One region of the Pseudomonas sp. FW300-N1A1 genome, then DNA from elsewhere that is predicted to be linked to it. Evidence: predicted binding sites of a transcription regulator. Region 1 holds the regulator's gene; the other holds the start of a gene.

What was found. The regulator sigma-54, encoded in region 1, starts transcription at its own class of promoters, with help from an activator protein. The targets are predictions, from matches to a motif close to ANTGGCATNNANNTTGCTNT.
Region 2: the regulator sigma-54 is predicted to act here: its motif matches at 1,817-1,836, upstream of AC3WQN_RS06900 (CmpA/NrtA family ABC transporter substrate-binding protein).

Annotation. Positions count from the first base shown of each region.
Region 1 covers NZ_JBYTBK010000051.1:17,052-27,407, reverse strand. Annotated here, with positions in the region: gene AC3WQN_RS23320 (ZIP family metal transporter) at 1-868, shown strand, start outside; gene AC3WQN_RS23315 (HPr family phosphocarrier protein) at 1,001-1,273, opposite strand; gene rapZ (RNase adapter RapZ) at 1,289-2,146, opposite strand; gene ptsN (PTS IIA-like nitrogen regulatory protein PtsN) at 2,149-2,613, opposite strand; gene hpf (ribosome hibernation-promoting factor, HPF/YfiA family) at 2,626-2,934, opposite strand; gene AC3WQN_RS23295 (RNA polymerase factor sigma-54) at 3,041-4,534, opposite strand; gene lptB (LPS export ABC transporter ATP-binding protein) at 4,717-5,442, opposite strand; gene lptA (lipopolysaccharide transport periplasmic protein LptA) at 5,443-5,991, opposite strand; gene lptC (LPS export ABC transporter periplasmic protein LptC) at 5,978-6,550, opposite strand; gene AC3WQN_RS23275 (KdsC family phosphatase) at 6,558-7,082, opposite strand; gene AC3WQN_RS23270 (KpsF/GutQ family sugar-phosphate isomerase) at 7,082-8,056, opposite strand; gene AC3WQN_RS23265 (ATP-binding cassette domain-containing protein) at 8,334-9,143, shown strand; gene mlaE (lipid asymmetry maintenance ABC transporter permease subunit MlaE) at 9,143-9,940, shown strand; gene mlaD (outer membrane lipid asymmetry maintenance protein MlaD) at 9,940-10,356, shown strand, end outside.
Region 2 covers NZ_JBYTBK010000006.1:39,247-49,602, reverse strand. Annotated here, with positions in the region: gene rmf (ribosome modulation factor) at 181-396, shown strand; gene AC3WQN_RS06905 (quinone-dependent dihydroorotate dehydrogenase) at 705-1,724, opposite strand; gene AC3WQN_RS06900 (CmpA/NrtA family ABC transporter substrate-binding protein) at 1,969-3,180, shown strand; gene AC3WQN_RS06895 (ANTAR domain-containing response regulator) at 3,196-3,771, shown strand; gene AC3WQN_RS06890 (nitrate/nitrite transporter) at 4,126-5,337, shown strand; gene AC3WQN_RS06885 (bifunctional protein-serine/threonine kinase/phosphatase) at 5,344-7,017, shown strand; partial or broken gene AC3WQN_RS06880 (NAD(P)/FAD-dependent oxidoreductase) at 7,371-8,574, shown strand; gene AC3WQN_RS06875 (nitrate reductase) at 8,648-10,356, shown strand, end outside.

The sequences.
Region 1 (10,356 bases):
CAGTGGGCGAATGTTTCGTTATGCAGTGGGGTCGCTCTTGTTGTTGGCGGGCTTTACCTTGCTGGTTGCCCACGGCCTGGCGTGGCTGAACCTTGAGCCAAAGTTGATGCGGGCGCTGCAAGGCGGGGCTATCTGTGCGCTGGGTACGGCCTTGGGGGCGGTGCCGGTACTGGTCATCCGCCGGATGCCGGTGGCGCTCAGTGATACTTTGCTGGGTTTTGGCGCTGGGGTCATGTTGGCCGCCACGGCGTTTTCGCTGATCGTGCCCGGTATCGCGGCGGCTGAAAGCCTGGGACTGTCACCCTGGGCGTCCAGCGGCCTGATCTGTCTCGGCATCATGCTGGGGGCGTTCGGACTGTTCGTGGTGGACCGCAAGATGTCCGGTGCAACGCCGCAGATGCTGGTTGGCACCCTGGAGCACCCGGTCATCCCTCCGCGTATCTGGCTGTTCGTGTTTGCAATCATTGCTCACAACATCCCTGAAGGCATGGCAGTGGGTGTCTCGGCCGGTGGCGGCATGGCGGATGCCGATAGCCTCGCCATGGGCATCGCGCTGCAGGACGTGCCGGAAGGGCTGGTGATTGCCTTGGTATTGGCCGGGGCCGGGATGTCACGGGCCAGGGCATTCCTGATCGGCGCCGCATCAGGCCTGGTCGAGCCGGTTTTTGCGTTGCTGTGCGCCTGGCTGGTGAGTCTGGCCGAAGTCATCTTGCCGCTGGGCTTGGCGCTGGCGGCAGGCGCGATGCTGTTGGTGGTGACTCACGAGGTCATCCCCGAATCGCGTCGCAACGGTCACGACAAGCTGGCCAGCCTGGGGCTGCTGGTCGGGTTCTGTCTGATGATGGTGATGGATACGGCGTTGGGCTGAATGGCGTAGAGGCGCTGCACCTGTCACACGTCGCGGGAGGGTTCCAGGGGCGCTGCGCACTGGAGCGCCAGCCCGGCCCAGCGGGAGCACGCTCCCTCGCCACACAAGCTTGTTCACCAAAGAGGTGTGCGCTTACTCGCCTTCGTCGAAGAAGTTGTTGATCAATGTCACCAGCGCGTCCAGTGCTTCCTGCTCTTGCTCACCTTCGGTCTTCAGGTGGATTCTGGTGCCTTTGCCGGCCGCCAGCATCATCATTGCCATGATGCTTTTACCATCGACCATGCTTTCGGGGCTGCGGCCAGCCTTGATCTGGCAGGGATACTGACCTGCAACACCCACGAACTTAGCGGAGGCGCGGGCATGCAGGCCCAGTTTGTTGATGATTTCAATTTCCAGAGCAGGCATCGCGGAGTGAATCCTTTAGCTAAGGTCGCGGTGGCGAACCTGGACGTTCTTCAAGGTTTTTTGCAGGAGTTGACCCAGGCGCTCGGTCAGGTAGACGGAGCGGTGATGCCCACCGGTACAGCCAATGGCAATGGTGACGTAGGCGCGATTACTCGCCGCAAAGCGGGGTAGCCACTTGAGCAGGTAGCTGGAAATGTCCTGGAACATTTCTTCAACATCCGGCTGGGCAGCCAGGTACTCGGCAACCGGTTGGTCCAGCCCGGATTGGGCGCGCAGTTCCGGCTTCCAGTAAGGGTTGGGCAGGCAGCGCACATCGAATACCAGGTCGGCATCGACTGGCATGCCACGCTTGAACCCGAAAGACTCCACCAGGAACGCGGTGCCTGGCTCCGGCTGGTTCAGCAGGCGCAGCTTGATGGTGTCGCGAAGCTGGTAGAGGTTCAGGTTGGTCGTATTGACCTTGAGGTCCGCCAGGTCGGCTATCGGCCCCAGCAGGGTGGTCTCATCCTGAATGGCTTCGGCCAGCGAGCGGTTGGCGCTGCTCAGCGGATGGCGACGGCGGGTTTCCGAGAAGCGCTTGAGCAGGGTCTCTTCGTCGGCGTCCAGAAACAGCACGTCGCATTTTATGTGCCGGGCGCGGACTTCTTCCAGCAACTCGGGGAAGCGCGTCAAGTGGCTCGGCAGGTTACGCGCGTCGATGGACACCGCCACCAGTGGCTGGGTCAATTCGTTGTGGATCAGGGCGTTCTCGGCCAATTCCGGTAGCAGCCCGGCTGGCAGGTTATCGATGCAGTAATAGCCGTTGTCCTCCAGTACATCGAGGGCTGTGCTTTTACCGGAGCCGGATCGGCCGCTGACGATGATCAGGCGCATGGTTAGTGACCGTTTTGCTCGTCCAGGACAACCTGATACAAGGCTTCGCTGCTGGTGGCGCTGCGCAGGCGATCGCGGACTTCCTTGCGGTCGAGCATGCTGGCGATCTGGCGTAGCAGTTCCAGGTGCGCATCGGTGGCGGCTTGGGGGACCAGCAGGACGAACAGCAGGTCGACCGGCGCGCCGTCGATGGCGTCGAAATCAATAGGCGCGTCCAGGTGCATCAAGGCGCTGATGGGCGACTCGCAACCTTTGAGGCGGCAATGGGGAATGGCGATGCCGTTGCCAAAACCGGTCGAGCCGAGTTTTTCACGGGCAATCAGGCTCTCGAAGACATCCTGCATCTCCAGCTCCGGGACTTCCCGGGCGATCAGGTTGGCTATCTGTTCAAGGGCACGTTTTTTACTGCCGCCCGGCACGTTCACCAGGGAACGGCCGGGGGTCAGGATGCTTTCAAGTCGGATCATGGGTTGGGGGTGTTAACGACCGGTCGCGCCCTGGAGGAGGCTCTGGGTCTTTTCCTTATGCTTTTTGAGTTGGCGATCCAGCTTGTCGGTCAGCAGGTCGATGGCGGCATACATGTCCGTATGCTCGGCATTGGCAACCACTTCTCCGCCGGGGATATGCAGCGTGGCTTCGATTTTCTGCAACAGCTTCTCGACATTCATCGTGACCTGCACGTTGGTGATCTTGTCGAAATGCCGCTCCAATCGGTCGAGTTTTTCGCCGATGTAGGTGCGCAGAGGTTCGGTCACTTCCAGTTGGTGTCCACTGATGTTGACTTGCATACAGCTTCTCCTTCGTTGCCAGTGCATAAGGCGGCAGGCTGAGTTGCCTGCCACTAGGATGTTTCCGAAAAATCGAATACACCCTGGAACGCGGTGGCCTGGCCCGTTACATCAATCGCTTGCGTTCGCTCGAAGGCGCGATCCCGAGGGACTCGCGGTACTTGGCGACGGTACGACGGGCTACCTGAATGCCTTGTGCCTCCAGTAAACCAGCGATCTTGCTGTCACTCAACGGCTTTTTCTGATTTTCCGCGGCAACCAGTTTTTTGATGATCGCGCGAATCGCTGTGGACGAGCATTCACCGCCCTCGGAGGTGCTGACGTGACTGGAGAAAAAATATTTCAGTTCATAAATACCGCGCGGGGTATGCATGAATTTTTGTGTGGTCACCCGTGAAATGGTCGACTCGTGCATGCCAACGGCTTCTGCGATGTCGTGCAGGACCAGCGGTTTCATCGCCTCGTCGCCATACTCGAGAAAGCCGCGCTGGTGCTCGACGATCTGGGTGGCCACTTTCATCAGGGTTTCGTTGCGGCTTTGCAGGCTCTTGATGAACCAGCGGGCTTCCTGCAACTGATTGCGCATGAAGGTGTTGTCGGCGCTGGTGTCGGCACGGCGGACGAAGCCGGCGTACTGTGGATTGACGCGCAGGCGTGGCACCGATTCCTGGTTGAGCTCCACCAGCCAGCGTTCGTTGTCCTTGCGTACGATGACGTCGGGCACCACGTACTCGGCTTCGCTGGACTCGATTTGCGAGCCAGGGCGCGGATTGAGGCTCTGCACCAACTCGATGACCTGGCGCAGCTCGTCTTCCTTGAGCTTCATGCGGCGCATCAACTGACTGTAGTCGCGGCTGCCAAGCAGGTCGATGTAGTCGGTGACCAGGCGTTTGGCTTCGGCCAGCCACGGGGTCTTGGCCGGCAACTGGCGCAATTGCAGCAGCAGGCATTCGCCCAGGTTGCGGGCGCCGATGCCGGCAGGCTCGAATTGCTGGATGCGGTGCAGGACGGCTTCGATTTCGTCCAGTTCGATGTCCAGTTCCGGGTCGAAGGCCTCGAGAATTTCTTCGAGGGTTTCGTCCAGGTAGCCCTGATTGTTGATGCAGTCGATCAGCGTGACGGCGATCAGGCGGTCGGTGTCGGACATCGGCGCCAGGTTCAATTGCCAGAGCAGGTGGCTCTGCAGGCTCTCGCCAGCCGATGTGCGGGTGGTGAAGTCCCACTCGTCGTCATCGTTGCTGGGCAGGCTGCTGGCGCTGGTCTGGTAAACGTCTTCCCAGGCGGTGTCGACGGGGAGTTCGTTGGGAATGCGCTCGTTCCATTCACCCTCTTCAAGGTTATCCACCGTGGGGGCGGTTTCCTGGTAGGAGGGTTCCTGGATCTCGGTGTTGGGTTTCTGCTCGATGTTGTCCGCCATTGGATCGGCGTTATCGAAGTCGTCGCCGTCTTCCTGACGTTCGAGCATTGGATTGGACTCCAATGCTTCCTGGATTTCCTGTTGCAGGTCCAGGGTCGACAATTGGAGCAGGCGGATGGCCTGTTGCAGCTGCGGTGTCATCGTCAGCTGCTGGCCCATTCTCAAGACTAGCGATGGTTTCATGGCTGGGGCTTAACACCTTATTCGCCGGCGCACATGCGCCATCCACTACAGGGCGCCGAAGCGCCAAACATAAGCAAATTATATGCCTGAAACTGAAGTGTTTGCCTAGAGCGTTGAGACAATAAAAACATTCACGACCGCATTGACATTACGCCCCGGCAACTCTCCAGGCGCCTCGGCGCCTAGAGGCGGAACTCATGGCCCAGATACACTTCCTTGACCAGCTCGTTGGCCAGGATGGTTTCAGCGTCGCCTTCGGCGATCAGTTGGCCGTCGTTGACGATGTAGGCCGTTTCGCAGATGTCCAGGGTTTCGCGGACGTTGTGGTCCGTGATCAGTACGCCAATGCCCTTGGCCTTGAGGTGGTGAATGATCTGCTTGATGTCACCTACCGAAATAGGGTCCACGCCGGCGAAGGGTTCGTCGAGCAGGATGAACTTCGGTGCCGTGGCCAGCGCGCGTGCGATTTCCACGCGGCGACGTTCACCGCCGGAAAGGCTCATGCCCAGGTTTTCACGAATGTGGTTGATGTGGAATTCCTGAAGCAGGCTTTCCAGCTCCTTGCGCCGACCGGCGTTGTCGAGTTCCTTGCGGGTTTCGAGAATGGCCATGATGTTGTCGGCGACCGACAGTTTGCGGAAGATCGACGCTTCTTGCGGAAGATAGCCGATGCCCGCCCGTGCACGCCCGTGCATGGGTTGGTGGCTGACGTCCAGGTCATCGATCAGCACGCGTCCCTGGTCGGCCTGGACCAGGCCCACGATCATGTAGAAACAGGTGGTCTTGCCGGCGCCATTCGGGCCTAGCAGGCCAACAATCTGGCCGCTGTCGATCGACAGGCTGACGTCACGCACGACCTGGCGACTCTTGTAGCTCTTGGCCAGATGCTGGGCTTTCAGAGTTGCCATTTAAGGGGCCTTTTGCTCGTCGGTTTTCTTTTTAGGCTGAATCACCATGTCGATGCGCGGGCGTTGTTCGGTGACCTTGCTGCCCGTCGCGCGACCGGCGCTGGCGAGCTTTTTGTTGGTGTCGTAGACGATTTTCTCGCCTTGGGTGATGTTGCCATCCTTGTCGACGACTTTGGCGCGATCGATCAGCACGACGCGGTCTTGCGAAGCGTGGTACTGGATAGTCACCCCATAACCCTGGACAGGCTTGGTGTCGCCCGCGGTTTGCATCTGCTCGAAGTAGGCCAGGTTGCCCACCGAGGTCACGACGTCGATATCGCCAGCCGCTGTGCGAGTGATAGTCACGGTGTTGCCGGTGACCTTCATCGTGCCCTGGGTGATGATCACGTCACCTTTGTAAGTGGCGATGCCGTTCTTGTCGTCCAGCTGTGCGTCGTCGGCCTGAATGCGGATAGGTTGATCTCTATCGTTCGGCAGAGCCCAGGCGCTCACGCTTCCCAGTGCTGCGCCCAGACTGAGCAAAATAGGGAGGGTTTTAACGAGCCTCATACTGTCCTCTTACGTTCGATAGCAGGTGTATCCTGCTTTCTTTCAAATACGCTTTCATGCCGGTCCCCGTCGATACACCGCCAGCACCGTCGATTCTAACGGCTTGCTGGGTCTGCGCATATTGCTGCTGCGGGAATACGGTCATGCGGCTGCTGGTAATGATCATCGCGCGGTCCTTTGCGTCGGTGCGCGCAATGCGTACCGAGTCGATCAGTTCGACTTCGGTGCCGCCAGGGTTGACCTCGCCACGCTCACTCTGGACGTGCCAGGGAAACTCGGTGCCGCGATACAGCTGCAGGTCCGGCTTGGTCACCAGTGTCACATCGCTGGCCTTGACGTGCTCGACCTTGTCGGAGGTCATTTCGTACTGCAACTTGCCGTCGGGCAGGTACTGCACGCTATGGGCGTTGGTTGCATAGAAGTCGATCTCGCTCTCGTTGACCACCGTTACCGGCTTGTCGAGAAAGCGTTCTGGACTGATATTCCAATAGCCAACAGCCGCGAGCAGCGCGGCAATGGCCCCGAAAAACAATATGTTGCGAAACTTTTTGCTCAGCATAAATGGCTCACAGGTACGCGGCGTTGGCGGCTTCAAGGTTGCCTTGGGCGCGTAGAATCAATTCGCAAAATTCGCGTGCTGCACCTTCGCCTCCACGGGCAAGGGTAGTGCCGTGGGCGTGTTCGCGAACGAAACTTGCAGCGTTGGCGACGGCCATGCCCAGGCCGACACGGCGAATCACCGGCAGGTCAGGCAGGTCGTCACCCAGATAGGCAACCTGCTCATAGCTCAGGCCCAGCTGCGCGAGAAGGCTGTCGAGTACGACCAGTTTGTCCTCGCGCCCCTGAAACAGGTGGGGAATCCCGAGATTTTTTGCGCGCTTCTCGACGAGCGGGGTCTTACGACCACTGATTATGGCCGTTGTTACACCCGTGGCCATCAACATTTTGATGCCCTGGCCGTCCAGGGTGTTGAACGACTTGAACTCGCTGCCGTCTTCGAGGAAGTACAGGCGCCCATCGGTCAGGACGCCATCGACGTCGAACACGGCCAGCCTGATGTTTTTGCCGCGTTGCAGCAGGTCGGTGTTCATTACATGACTCCCGCGCGCAGCAGGTCGGACAGGTTGAAGGCGCCAACGGGGCGATCGTCCTTGTCCACCACTACCAATGCGTTGATTCTGTTGTCTTCCATGATTTTCAGGGCTTCTGCGGCCAGCATGTCGGCGCGGGCGGTCTTGCCGTGAGGGGTCATGACGGTGTCGATGGTGGTGTTGTGGATGTCGATGCTGCGATCCAGGGTGCGGCGCAGGTCGCCGTCAGTGAAGATCCCGGCCAGTTTCCCGTCAGCCTCCAGTACCGCGGTCATGCCCAGGCCCTTGCGGGTCATTTCCATCAATGCGTCTTTGAGCGGGGTGCCGCGCGCGACACAGGGCAGCTCGTCCCCGGCGTGCATGACACTTTCCACCTTGAGCAACAGACGGCGGCCCAGTGCGCCACCGGGGTGCGAAAAAGCGAAGTCTTCCGCCGTAAAGCCGCGCGCTTCCAGCAGGGCAACCGCCAGCGCATCGCCCATGACCAGGGCGGCAGTCGTCGATGAGGTTGGCGCCAGGTTCAGCGGGCAGGCCTCATGTTCGACGTGGACATTGAGGTTGACCTCGGCGGCCTTGGCCAACGGCGAGTCAGGATTGCCGGTCAGGCTGATCAGCTGTATGCCCAAGCGCTTGATCAGCGGCAGCAGCGTAATGATTTCGTTGGTGGAGCCGGAGTTCGATAGCGCGAGGATGACGTCGTCGCGCGTGATCATGCCCATGTCGCCGTGACTGGCTTCGGCGGGGTGTACGAAGAATGCTGTGGTGCCGGTGCTGGCCAGGGTCGCGGCAATTTTACTGCCGATATGCCCGGACTTACCCATGCCGACCACTACCACGCGACCCTTGCTGGCCAGAATCAACTCGCACGCGCGTACGAAATCAGCGTCGATATGGGGTAGCAAGCCTTTTACGGCTTCAAGCTCGAGGCGGATCGTACGTTGTGCCGATTGAATCAGGTCGCTGGACTGGCTCATGTCTGAATTCGTTTAGCTGAATGAAAAGGTGGCGATTATAGCTGTAATGGGCCATTCGCTCACGTTAGTTCGTCATGCTTTCTGCGGTCTGTGTCACCGGAACTCTCTGATTAGCGGCTATCAACCTTAATTGAAGCTGAATGCAGCGGTCTTCGTCCTTGGGCGCCAAGGGCGGGCAGTGATATAGTTCGTCGCCAGTTCGGCCTGCCCGGGCAGTATGTGCTCTCGCCAGAGATCGCAGCGTCCGAGTGAGAGGCTTGCATCGCAAGGAGTTTAGATGAGTGCCGATAACGCCTACGCGGTCGAGCTGAAGGGAGTGTCCTTCAAGCGCGGCGCGCGTAGCATTTTCAACAATGTCGATATTCGCATTCCACGCGGCAAGGTCACCGGCATCATGGGACCTTCCGGCTGCGGGAAAACCACGCTGTTGCGCCTGATGGGCGCGCAGTTGCGTCCTTCCGGTGGCGAAGTGTGGGTCAACGGGCAGAATTTGCCCAAGCTGTCGCGTAGCGATCTGTTCGATGCGCGCAAGCACATGGGCGTGTTGTTCCAGAGCGGTGCACTGTTCACCGACCTCGATGTGTTCGAGAACGTCGCATTCCCGTTGCGTATTCATACCCAACTGCCGGAAGAAATGATCCGCGACATCGTATTGATGAAGCTGGAGGCAGTGGGCTTGCGTGGCGCAATCGAGTTGATGCCCGATGAGCTGTCCGGTGGCATGAAGCGTCGTGTGGCGCTGGCCCGTGCCATTGCCCTGGATCCGCGTATTCTCATGTACGACGAGCCATTCGTCGGCCAGGACCCTATCGCCATGGGCGTACTGGTACGCCTGATCCGTCTGCTCAACGACGCCCTGGGGATTACCAGCATCGTGGTTTCCCATGACCTGGCCGAAACCGCGAGCATTGCCGACTATCTGTATGTCGTCGGTGATGGGCAGGTGCTGGGGCAGGGCACGCCCGCCGAGTTGATGGATTCCGATAATCCGAGAATTCGCCAATTCATGAAAGGTGATCCGGACGGGCCGGTACCGTTCCACTTTCCAGCGACGGATTACCGCGCAGATCTTCTGGGGAAGCGCTGATGCGCAAGATTTCACTAATAGAAAGAGTTCGTCGATTCGGCCAGGCCGGCATCGACAGCGTCGCGGTCCTGGGTCGTTCATCGCTGTTCCTGTTTCACGCGTTGCTCGGGCGCGGCAGCGTAGGCAGCGGTTTCAGCCTGCTGGTCAAGCAGTTGCATTCGGTCGGCGTCATGTCCCTGGTGATCATCGTGGTCTCCGGGATCTTCATCGGCATGGTGCTGGCGCTGCAGGGCTTCAACATTCTGTCCAGCTACGGCTCGGAGCAGGCGGTTGGGCAGATGGTGGCGCTGACCCTGTTGCGTGAGTTGGGGCCGGTGGTCACGGCATTGTTGTTCGCCGGGCGCGCGGGCTCCGCGTTGACTGCGGAAATCGGCAACATGAAGTCCACCGAGCAACTGTCCAGTCTGGAAATGATTGGCGTCGATCCGCTCAAGTACATCATTGCCCCCCGTCTGTGGGCTGGCTTCATCTCCCTGCCACTGCTGGCGATGATTTTCAGCGTGGTCGGAATCTGGGGCGGCTCCTGGGTGGCGGTTGACTGGCTGGGTGTGTATGAAGGCTCCTACTGGTCGAACATGCAAAACAGCGTGACGTTCAATGGTGACGTGCTCAACGGCATTATCAAAAGCATGGTCTTTGCCTTTGTCGTGACCTGGATCGCCGTATTCCAAGGCTATGACTGTGACCCCACCTCGGAAGGGATCAGTCGTGCCACCACCAAGACCGTGGTGTATGCCTCATTGGCCATCCTCGGCCTGGACTTTATTTTGACCGCCTTGATGTTTGGAGATTTCTGATGCAAAACCGCACCCTGGAAATCGGTGTCGGCCTTTTCTTGCTGGCTGGCATCCTGGCTTTACTGCTGCTTGCCCTGCGGGTCAGTGGACTGTCCCCCGTTTCGAGCACCGACAGCTATAAACTTTATGCCTATTTCGACAATATCGCCGGTTTGACGGTCAGATCCAAAGTGACCATGGCCGGTGTGACCATCGGCAAGGTCACGGCAATCGATCTGGATCGCGACAGCTTCACCGGTCGAGTGACGTTGGAACTGGAGAAACGTGTAGATAATCTACCGTCTGATTCCACGGCTTCCATCCTCACCGCCGGTCTGCTGGGCGAGAAGTACATCGGTATCAGCGTTGGCGGTGAGGAGAGTCTGCTCAAGGATGGCCAGACCATCCATGACACGCAGTCGGCGCTGGTGCTCGAG
Region 2 (10,356 bases), on a different contig from region 1:
AAAACGATCATTCCCTCGATGTGACTCATTGGTTAGAACTCAACTCAGGTTGACGCCGCAACGACGTCAACACCTTGGCTCGCGACGCCGGCAGCGAGCCCCCAACGGCAGGAGTTTTCCTGCCTGACCTCGATAGAGGTCGACGCGACAAATACAGTCAACAAGTGAGGGAAACACCCTATGAGAAGACTTAAGCGTGATCCGTTGGAAAGAGCATTTTTGCGCGGATATCAATATGGCGTTGGTGGCAAATCCCGTGAGCTTTGCCCATTTACTCTACCGTCGGTACGCCAAGCCTGGATTAACGGCTGGCGAGAAGGACGCGGCGACAACTGGGACGGTATGACCGGCACTGCGGGAATCCATAGACTCAACGAACTTCACGCCGTCGGCTAAACAGGGCACACATTCCGACACGACAACTTGATCAGGTAACGACTTAACCACGCACGTCCTCTCCGGACGGCGGGCTTCGGCCCAGGGGCTCCCTCGAGGAGCCCTTTTTTATGCCTGCAGTCCACTCAAAATCTACTGTAAACCTGCGTTTGTGGCGAGGGAGCTTGCTCCCGCTGGGCAGCGGAGCGGCCCCTGTTCAGACGCCGCATGACTCCTGAAGCACCTCGTTCGCTGGTTTCAGGGCCGCTTCGCGCCCCAGCGGGAGCAAGCTCCCTCGCCACACATGATCCTTTCCCTCGGGTTTTGGGTTAACGCATTGCCGCGATCGCATCCACCGATTCACGAATCAGCGCCGGGCCTTTGTAGATGAACCCGGAGTAGAGCTGCACCAGGCTGGCACCTGCGGCGATCTTCTCAGCCGCATGCTTGCCTTCGGTGATCCCGCCCACGGCGATGATCGGCAGGCGTCCGGCCAGCTCAGCCGCCAGCACCTTGACCGTGTGCGTGCTCTTGTCGCGTACCGGGGCGCCGGACAAACCGCCCGCCTCGTCACCGAACTCCATGCCTTCGACACCGACACGACTCAGGGTGGTGTTGGTCGCGATCACCGCGTCCATGCCGGTTTCGATCAGGGCCCGCGCCACTTCAACGGTTTCTTCGTCGGTCATGTCCGGTGCGATCTTGATCGCCAGCGGTACGCGCTTGCCGTGCAATTGGGCGAGGTCTTCCTGGCGCTGGCGCAAGGCTTCGAGCAACTGCTTGAGCGAATCGCCAAATTGCAGGCTGCGCAGGCCCGGGGTGTTGGGCGAGCTGACGTTGACCGTCACGTAGCTGGCATGGGCGTAGACCTTGTCCAGGCAGATCAGGTAGTCGTCGACGGCACGCTCGACCGGGGTGTCAAAGTTCTTGCCGATGTTGATCCCCAGCACGCCTTTGTACTTGGCGGCGGCAACGCGCGCCAACAGGTGATCGACGCCCAGGTTGTTGAAGCCCATGCGGTTGATGATCGCCTCGGCCTGCGGCAAGCGAAAAATGCGCGGCTTGGGGTTGCCCGGCTGCGGACGCGGGGTAATGGTGCCGATTTCCACGAAGCCAAAACCCAGCTGGGCAAAGCCGTCGATGGCCGCGCCATTCTTGTCCAGGCCGGCCGCCAGCCCTACCGGGTTCGGAAAGTCCAGGCCCATGACATTCACCGGCACGTGCGCCGGTGCCTTGCACAGCAAGCCGTTCAGGCCCAGACGCCCGCCCGCGCCGATCAGGTCCAGGGACAGATCGTGGGAGGTTTCCGGGGAGAGTTTGAACAGCAGTTGGCGGGCCAGGGTATACATGGGCGGACTTGACTCGATTGGCGGCGAAATGAGGCGGCGATTATAGCCGGGCATCGGGGTTGCAAGCGAGGCGCACGACGAAATCAGGCGTCAATGGCATATGCCTTGCACCGGGATTGGCATCAGCACTCATGCCAACGACGGGATGAGTCCCGCGTTGCTGATGGAAAGGACAATGGCGTCGTCCCCCGGCCTTGCTCTGGCAAGGGCCCGGGACGACGTTTTTTTGGAAGGTGCACACTCGATGAATGAACCATCAGCCGGCCCGCTGGCCTGGGTCAATGGCAGCGATGCCCCGGAAAAAACCTCGATCAACCTGGGTTTCATGGCCCTGAGCGACTGCGCCTCGGTGGTGGTCGCCGCCACCCAGGGCTTCGCCCAGCCCTACGGCCTGACCCTGAACCTCAAGCGCCAAACGTCCTGGGCCAGCCTGCGGGACAAACTGGTCAGTGGCGAGCTGGATGCCGCCCACAGCCTGTACGGGCTGGTGTATGCCGTGCATCTGGGCATCGGGGGCGTAGCGGCCACCGACATGGCGGTGCTCATGGGCCTGAACCAGAACGGCCAGAGCATCAACCTCTCCCACGGCCTGCACCGGCTAGGCGTGAGCAGTCCTGAGGCGCTGGATCGCCACGTGCACCAAAGTCGCCCAAAACTGACCTTCGCCCAGACCTTTCCCACCGGCACCCACGCCATGTGGCTGTATTACTGGCTGGCCAGCCAGGGCATCCATCCGCTGCACGATGTCGACAGCGTCGTGGTACCGCCGCCACAAATGATCGTGCACCTGCAGGCCGGTCGCATCGACGGCTTTTGCGTGGGCGAACCCTGGAGCGCCGCCGCCGTGAAGCAGAACCTGGGCTTCACCCTGGCAACCAGCCAGGCCCTGTGGCCCGATCACCCGGAGAAAGTCCTCGCCTGCACCCGCGCCTTCGTCGAGCAATATCCCAACACAGCCCGGGCGCTGGTGATGGCGATCCTGGAGGCCAGCCGTTTCATCGAGCAAAGCACGGAAAATCGCCGCAGCACCGCGCAACTGTTGAGCGCCCCCGACTACCTGGATATGCCGCTGGACTGCATCGAGCCGCGCTTGCTGGGCGACTATGCCGACGGCCTTGGCAATCGCTGGCAGGACCCTCACGCGCTGCGTTTTCATGGCAATGGCGAGGTCAATGTGCCGTACCTGAGCGACGGCATGTGGTTCATGACCCAATTTCGGCGCTGGGGCTTGTTGCGTGAAGACCCGGACTATCTGGCGGTCGCCCGTCAGGTCCAGCAACTGGCGCTGTACCGGGACGCGGCCAGCGCCTTGGGAATCCGTACCGAGGGCCAGGCAATGCGCAGCAGCCAGTTGATCGATGGCAAAGTCTGGGACGGTTCGGACCCCGCGACCTATGCCCGCAGCTTCGCGCTGCACGCCATGACCGACACCCCCACCCTGCTCGCCCGCCGCTGACAGGAGGCCACGACCATGTTACGCATCCTGCTGATCAACGACACCGCGAAAAAAGTCGGTCGTCTCAAGACCGCACTGACCGAAGCCGGATTCGAGGTGATCGACGAATCCGGCCTGACCATCGACCTGCCCGCGCGCGTCGAAACGGTGCGCCCGGACGTGATCCTGATCGATACCGAGTCACCCAGCCGCGATGTGCTGGAGCAAGTGGTGCTGGTCAGCCGTGACCAGCCAAGGCCGATTGTGATGTTCACCGACGAACACGACCCGGGCGTGATGCGCCAGGCCATCAAGTCCGGCGTCAGTGCCTACATTGTCGAAGGCATTCATGCCGCACGCCTGCAACCGATCCTGGATGTGGCCATGGCACGCTTTGAAAGCGACCAGGCCCTGCGCGCCCAACTCCACGCCCGGGACCAGCAACTGGCCGAGCGCAAGCGCATCGAGCTGGCCAAGGGCATGCTGATGAAAATGAAAGCGTGCAACGAAGAGCAGGCCTACACCCTAATGCGCCGCCAAGCCATGAGCCGCCAGCAAAAGCTGATCCAGGTGGCGGAACAGATCATTGCCATGAACGAGTTGCTGGGGTAACCGATCATTGTGGCGAGGGAGCTTGCTCCCGCTCGGCTGCGTAGCAGTCGTGAACCGTCAGATAAAACATGGTGGCAGGCAATTTTGGGACGCTCCGCGTCCCAGCGGGAGCAAGCTCCCTCGCCACAAAAGCAGACTGTTGGCACAGATCTCGCTAAGTAATCGGTACAGGTAACCAACGGCGGTTGCCCCACCCACGACAAAGACGTCGCTCACCTCGTTTGCCTCTGGCGAATCGGGTAGCGGCGTTTTTTCGTTTTGGCCCCACAGCCCGGGGTCGGTGGTACGGCCGTCACGGCGCCCCACCGCAAAGCTCACGACTTGCTACGAGACTCTTAACCGCTGAGGTGCGCGATGAACACAAGCTTCTGGAAATCCGGCCATACCCCGACACTGTTCTCAGCCTTTCTGTATTTTGACCTGAGCTTCATGGTCTGGTACCTGCTCGGCCCGCTGGCGGTGCAAATCGCCGCCGACCTGCAATTGACCACGCAACAGCGCGGGCTGATGGTGGCCACGCCGATTCTGGCCGGCGCCTTCCTGCGCTTCGCCATGGGCTTGCTCGCCGATCGCCTGTCACCAAAAACCGCCGGCCTGATTGGCCAGGTGATTGTCATCTGCGCCCTGTTCGGCGCCTGGAAACTGGGGATCCACACCTACGAGCAAGCCTTGTTGCTGGGCGTGTTCCTGGGCATGGCCGGTGCTTCGTTCGCCGTCGCCCTGCCCCTGGCCTCGCAATGGTATCCGCCACAACACCAGGGCAAGGCCATGGGCATCGCCGGTGCGGGCAACTCGGGCACCGTGCTCGCCGCCCTGATCGCGCCGGTCCTGGCGGCCGCGTTTGGCTGGAGCAACGTGTTCGGCTTCGCCTTGATCCCGCTGATCCTGACCCTGATCGTGTTCGCCTGGCTGGCAAAAAACGCACCTGAGCGGCCCAAGGCCAAATCCATGAGCGACTACTTCAAGGCCCTCGCGGATCGTGACAGCTGGTGGTTCATGTTCTTCTACTGCGTGACCTTTGGCGGATTCATCGGCCTGGCCAGCGCCCTGCCCGGTTACTTCAACGACCAGTACGGCCTGAACCCGGTCACCGCCGGTTACTACACCGCCGCGTGCGTATTCGGCGGCAGCTTGATGCGGCCCCTGGGTGGTGCCCTGGCGGACCGTTTTGGCGGCATCCGCACCTTGCTGGTGATGTACACCGTCGCCGCCGTGTGCATCGCAGCCGTCGGTTTCAACCTGCCCAGCTCCTACGCGGCACTGGCGCTGTTCGTGTGCACCATGCTCGGCCTCGGCGCGGGCAATGGCGCGGTGTTCCAGTTGGTACCGCAGCGCTTTCGGCGCGAGATCGGCGTGATGACCGGCCTGATCGGCATGGCGGGCGGCATCGGCGGCTTCGCCCTGGCGGCCGGCATGGGGGCTATCAAGCAGAGCACGGGCAGCTATCAGTTGGCCTTGTGGTTGTTCGCCAGCCTGGGTGTCCTGGCCTGGTTTGGTCTGCACGGGGTCAAGCGCCGCTGGAGAACCACCTGGGGCTCGGCGGCCATGACCGCGGCACGGGTCTGACCTTCGATGAGCCTGCAACTGAGCTTCGCCGAGGCCAGCGCCATTGGCCCTCGAGCGGAAAACCAGGACGCTCTGCGCCTGGTTACACCAACGGCTGAACTGGCGGCCAGCAAGGGCTGCCTGTTCGCCATCGCCGACGGTGTCAGCCAATGTGCCGACGGCGGGCTCGCGGCCCGGACCACCTTGCAGGCCCTGGCCCTGGACTACTACGCCACGCCGCAGACCTGGGGCGTGGCACAGGCGCTGGACCGTCTGTTGCTTGCGCAAAATCGCTGGTTGCAGGCCAACGGTGGCGGCCTGCCGTTGCTGACCACCGTCAGCGCGCTGGTGCTGCGGGGAAGGCGCTTCACCCTGGCCCATGTCGGCGATTGCCGGGTCTACCGCTGGCACGCCGATCAGTTGCAACGCATCAGTGAGGACCACGTCTGGGAGCAGCCGGGCATGCAGCATGTGCTCAAGCGCGCACTGGGACTGGATCAACACCTGGTGCTGGATTTCCTCGATGGTGAGTTGCGTGTCGGTGAGTCTTTCGTGCTGCTGAGCGATGGGGTCTGGGCGACATTGGGCGACACGGCCATCGCGGCCATCCTGCGCGACCAACCCGACCTCGACCGTGCAGCACACACCCTGGTCAACGCTGCTCACCTGGCAGGCAGCCAGGACAATGCCAGCGCGCTGCTGGTGCGGATCGACGCCCTCGGCGAGAGCAGCATCGGCGACGCGCTGATCCAGTTGCAACAATGGCCCTTGCCACCATCGCTCAAGGCCGGCCACTCCTTCGAGGGCTGGCACATCGAGAAGCTGCTGGGCCACAGCCAGCAATCGCTGATCTATCGCGTCCGCGACGGGCAGCAACAGCCCTGGCTGCTCAAGACCCTGGCCGCCTCATCGAACAACGACACCGCGGCGGCCCAGGCATTGCTGTCCGAAGAGTGGTTTCTCAAGCGCGTGGCCGGGCGCAGCTTCCCTGAAATACACCCGGCGACTCAACGCCAGCACCTGTATTACGTGATGCGCGAATACCCGGGCGTGACCCTGGCTGGACTGTTCCTGCAAACTGGCCCCCTGCCCCTGGCCCAATGGCAAGCACTGGCCGAACGGCTACTACGGGCGGTGGGACTGCTGCACCGGCGACAGATCCTGCACCGCGATATCAAACCGGAGAACCTGCTGCTGGGGGACGACGGCGAATTGCGCCTGCTGGATTTCGGTCTCGCCTACTGCCCCGGCCTGTCCGAAGACCAGGCTCACGCGCTGCCCGGGACGCCCAGCTACATTGCGCCCGAAGCGTTCAATGGCCAGGCCCCGACACCGCAACAGGACCTGTATGCCGTCGGCGTCACCCTGTATTACCTGGCTACCGGGCACTACCCCTACGGCGAGATTGAAGCCTTCCAGCGCCCACGCTTCGGCCTGCCCGTCAGCGCCAGCCGTTATCGGCCGGACTGGCCGGACTGGCTGGGACAAAGCCTGGAATGCGCCCTGTGCGCCGACCCGGCTCAACGCTATGAAACAGCGGAGCAATGGCTCCTGGTACTGGAGCAAGGAGAGCGGCGCAGCCTGAGTGTGCGACCAAGGCCATTGCTCGAGCGCGAACCGGTGAAAGTGTGGCGCACGCTGGCCCTGGCACTGCTGATGATCAATGTGGTGTTGCTGTTTTCATGGTTGCGCACCCCCTGAGCAGACCCCCACGCTTTATGGCCGACGCCTTCGTCATCGTGGCCTGGACCGCTCCACGACCGGGCATCGCGCCTCCAATCGGTGCGTAAAACCGCCAGCGAAGACCCGATTCCCCTCCGCCACCCCAACAAACCCGCGCCGCAGGATAACTTGGCACAACCACTGCATTAGCATTGTCACCCTACATAAAGCCCGGCCTTCAACGACGAAGGCCGCGCTCCCCCGAGAGAACGGGACCAGGACAAAGGCGTCCTCGCTAGATCACTAGCGGGACGCCTTTTTTTGTTTGCGCCCAATAAACCGAGCCAGCCCCATCGGCCCGATGACACAGGCCTGAGCTTGCGGAGAAGCTGATGAAAAAACTCAAACTGGTGATGATCGGCAATGGTATGGCCGGGGTTCGCACACTGGAAGAGCTGCTCAAATTGAGCACCGAACTGTATGACATCACGGTCTTCGGTGCCGAGCCCCATACCAACTACAACCGCATCCTGCTGTCGCCGGTGCTGGCCGGCGAGCAGACCTTCGACGAGATCGTGCTCAACGACCTGAGCTGGTACCAGGACAACCACATCAAGCTACTGCTCAACCGTAAAGTGGTGGAGATCGACCGGATCAATCGGCGAGTCATCGCCGAAGACGGCAGCGAAGCCGAATACGATCGCTTGCTGATCGCCACCGGCTCCGCGCCATTCATCCTGCCGATTCCGGGCAACCGCTTGCAGGGCGTGATCAGCTATCGCGACATCGCCGACACCCAGGCCATGATCGACACCGCCAGAACCCACACACACGCGGTGGTCATCGGCGGCGGCTTGCTGGGCCTTGAAGCGGCCAACGGCCTGATGCTGCGCGGCATGCATGTGACCGTGGTGCATATTGGCGAGTGGTTGCTGGAGCGGCAACTGGACAAAACCAGCGGTCAGTTACTGCAATCCGCGCTGCAAGCCCGGGGCTTGAATTTTCGCCTGGGCGAACAGACCCAGGCCCTGCACGACGCAGGCAATGGCCGGGTCGGTTCAGTCCAGTTCAAGAACGGCGACCGCATCCCGGCGGACCTGGTGGTGATGGCCGCCGGCATCCGCCCCAATACCGAACTGGCCGAAACAGCCGGCATTGCGTGCAACCGCGGGATCCTGGTCAACGACACCCTGCAAACCTACGACCCACGTATCTATGCCATTGGCGAGTGCGCCAGCCATCGCGGCATTGCCTATGGCCTGGTGGCGCCACTGTTCGAACAGGCCAAGGTCTGCGCCAACCACCTCGCACAACTGGGCTTTGCCCGCTATCGCGGATCGGTGACATCCACCAAGCTGAAAGTCACCGGCATCGACCTGTTCTCTGCCGGCGATTTCATGGGCGCGGAAGGCACCGAGACCATCACCCTGTCCGACCCCATCGGCGGGATCTACAAAAAGCTGGTGATCAAGAATGACGTTCTGGTAGGCGCCTGCCTGTATGGCGACACCGCCGACAGTGGCTGGTACATGCGCCAGATTCGTGAAAACCGGACCATTGCCGACATCCGTGATCACTTGATGTTCGGCGAGGCCCTGGCACCACAAGTGGCCCCCGCGCCCCGGGTGGAGAACGAACAGGCCATGCCGGCCTTGCAGGAAGCCTGCTGATGAACCGCCAAACGACTGCCTCGACCTGTTGTTACTGCGGCGTAGGCTGCGGCGTATTGATCGAACATGACGGCGAGCAGATCCTCGGTGTCAGCGGCGACCCGACGCACCCGGCCAACTTTGGCAAGCTGTGCAGCAAGGGCTCGACGCTGCACCTGACCGGCGACCTCGCTGCCCGCGCGCTGTACCCGCAGCTGCGGCTGGGCAAAGGCCTGGCGCGCGGTCGAACCGATTGGGACACCGCCCTCGACCACGCCGCCAACGTGTTTGCCAGCACCATTGCCGAACATGGCCCGGACAGTGTCGCGTTCTATATCTCGGGACAATTACTGACCGAAGACTACTACGTCTTCAACAAGCTGGCCCGGGCACTGGTGGGCACCAACAATATCGACAGCAACTCCCGGCTGTGCATGTCCTCGGCCGTGGTCGGCTACAAGCGCAGCCTGGGGGCCGATGCCCCGCCGTGCAGCTACGAAGACCTTGAGCTGAGCGATTGCGTGATGATCGTCGGCAGCAACATGGCCTACGCCCACCCCGTGCTGTTTCGCCGCCTGGAAGAAGCCAAAGCCCGTCGCCCCGGAATGAAAGTCATCGTCATCGACCCTAGGCGCACGGACACCTGCGATCTGGCCGACCTGCACCTGGCGATTCTGCCTGGCAGCGATGTCGCGCTGTTCCATGGGATTTTGCATCTACTGCTGTGGGAAGGCCGCATCGACCCTGCCTTCATCAGGGCACACACCGACGGCCTGACCGAACTGAAAAAGCTGGTGCACGACTACAGCCCGGCCATGGTCGCGCAACTGTGCGGCATCAGCATGGAACAGTTGCGGCTGTGTGCCGAGTGGGTCGGTACCTCGTCCGCTTTCCTGTCGCTGTGGTGCATGGGCTTGAATCAATCCACCGCCGGCAGTGCGAAAAACAGCGCGCTGATCAACCTGCACCTGGCCACCGGACAAATAGGCCGGCCAGGTGCCGGCCCCTTCTCCCTCACTGGTCAACCAAATGCCATGGGCGGACGCGAAACCGGGAGCCTGGCCAACCTGTTGCCGGGTCATCGCGAGGCGGCCAACGCCGAGCATCGCGCCGAGGTCGCGGCGTACTGGGGTGTGGACAAACTGCCAGAGGCCACTGGCCTGACCGCCATCGAGCTGTTCGAGCAAGTCAGGAACGGCACCATCAAGGCGTTGTGGATCGCCTGCACCAACCCCGCGCAGTCACTGCCAGACCAGAACAGCGTGCGCGCAGCCCTCCAGGCTTGTCCGTTCGTGGTCCTGCAAGAAGCCTTTCGCACCACCGAAACCGCCGCCTTTGCCGACCTGCTGCTGCCGGCCGCCAGCTGGGGCGAGAAGGAAGGCACGGTGACCAACTCGGAACGCCGCATCTCCCACGTTCGTCGTGCCATCGCCGCACCCGGTGAAGCGCGTCCGGACTGGGCAATCACGGTGGACTTCGCACAACGCCTGGAGAAGCACCTGCGCCCGGGGCAACCCCCTCTGTTCGCCTTCGAACGTCCTGAACAGGTGTTTGACGAGTTCAAGCAACTGACCCGCGGGCGGGACCTGGACCTGTCCGGGATCAGTCACGCCCTGCTCGACACCCTTGGCCCGCAGCAGTGGCCCTTCCCGGAGGGAGCATCACGCGGCACACCGAGGCTTTACGTCGATGGGCTGTTCCCCACCCAAAACCGTCGCGCGCAGTTTGT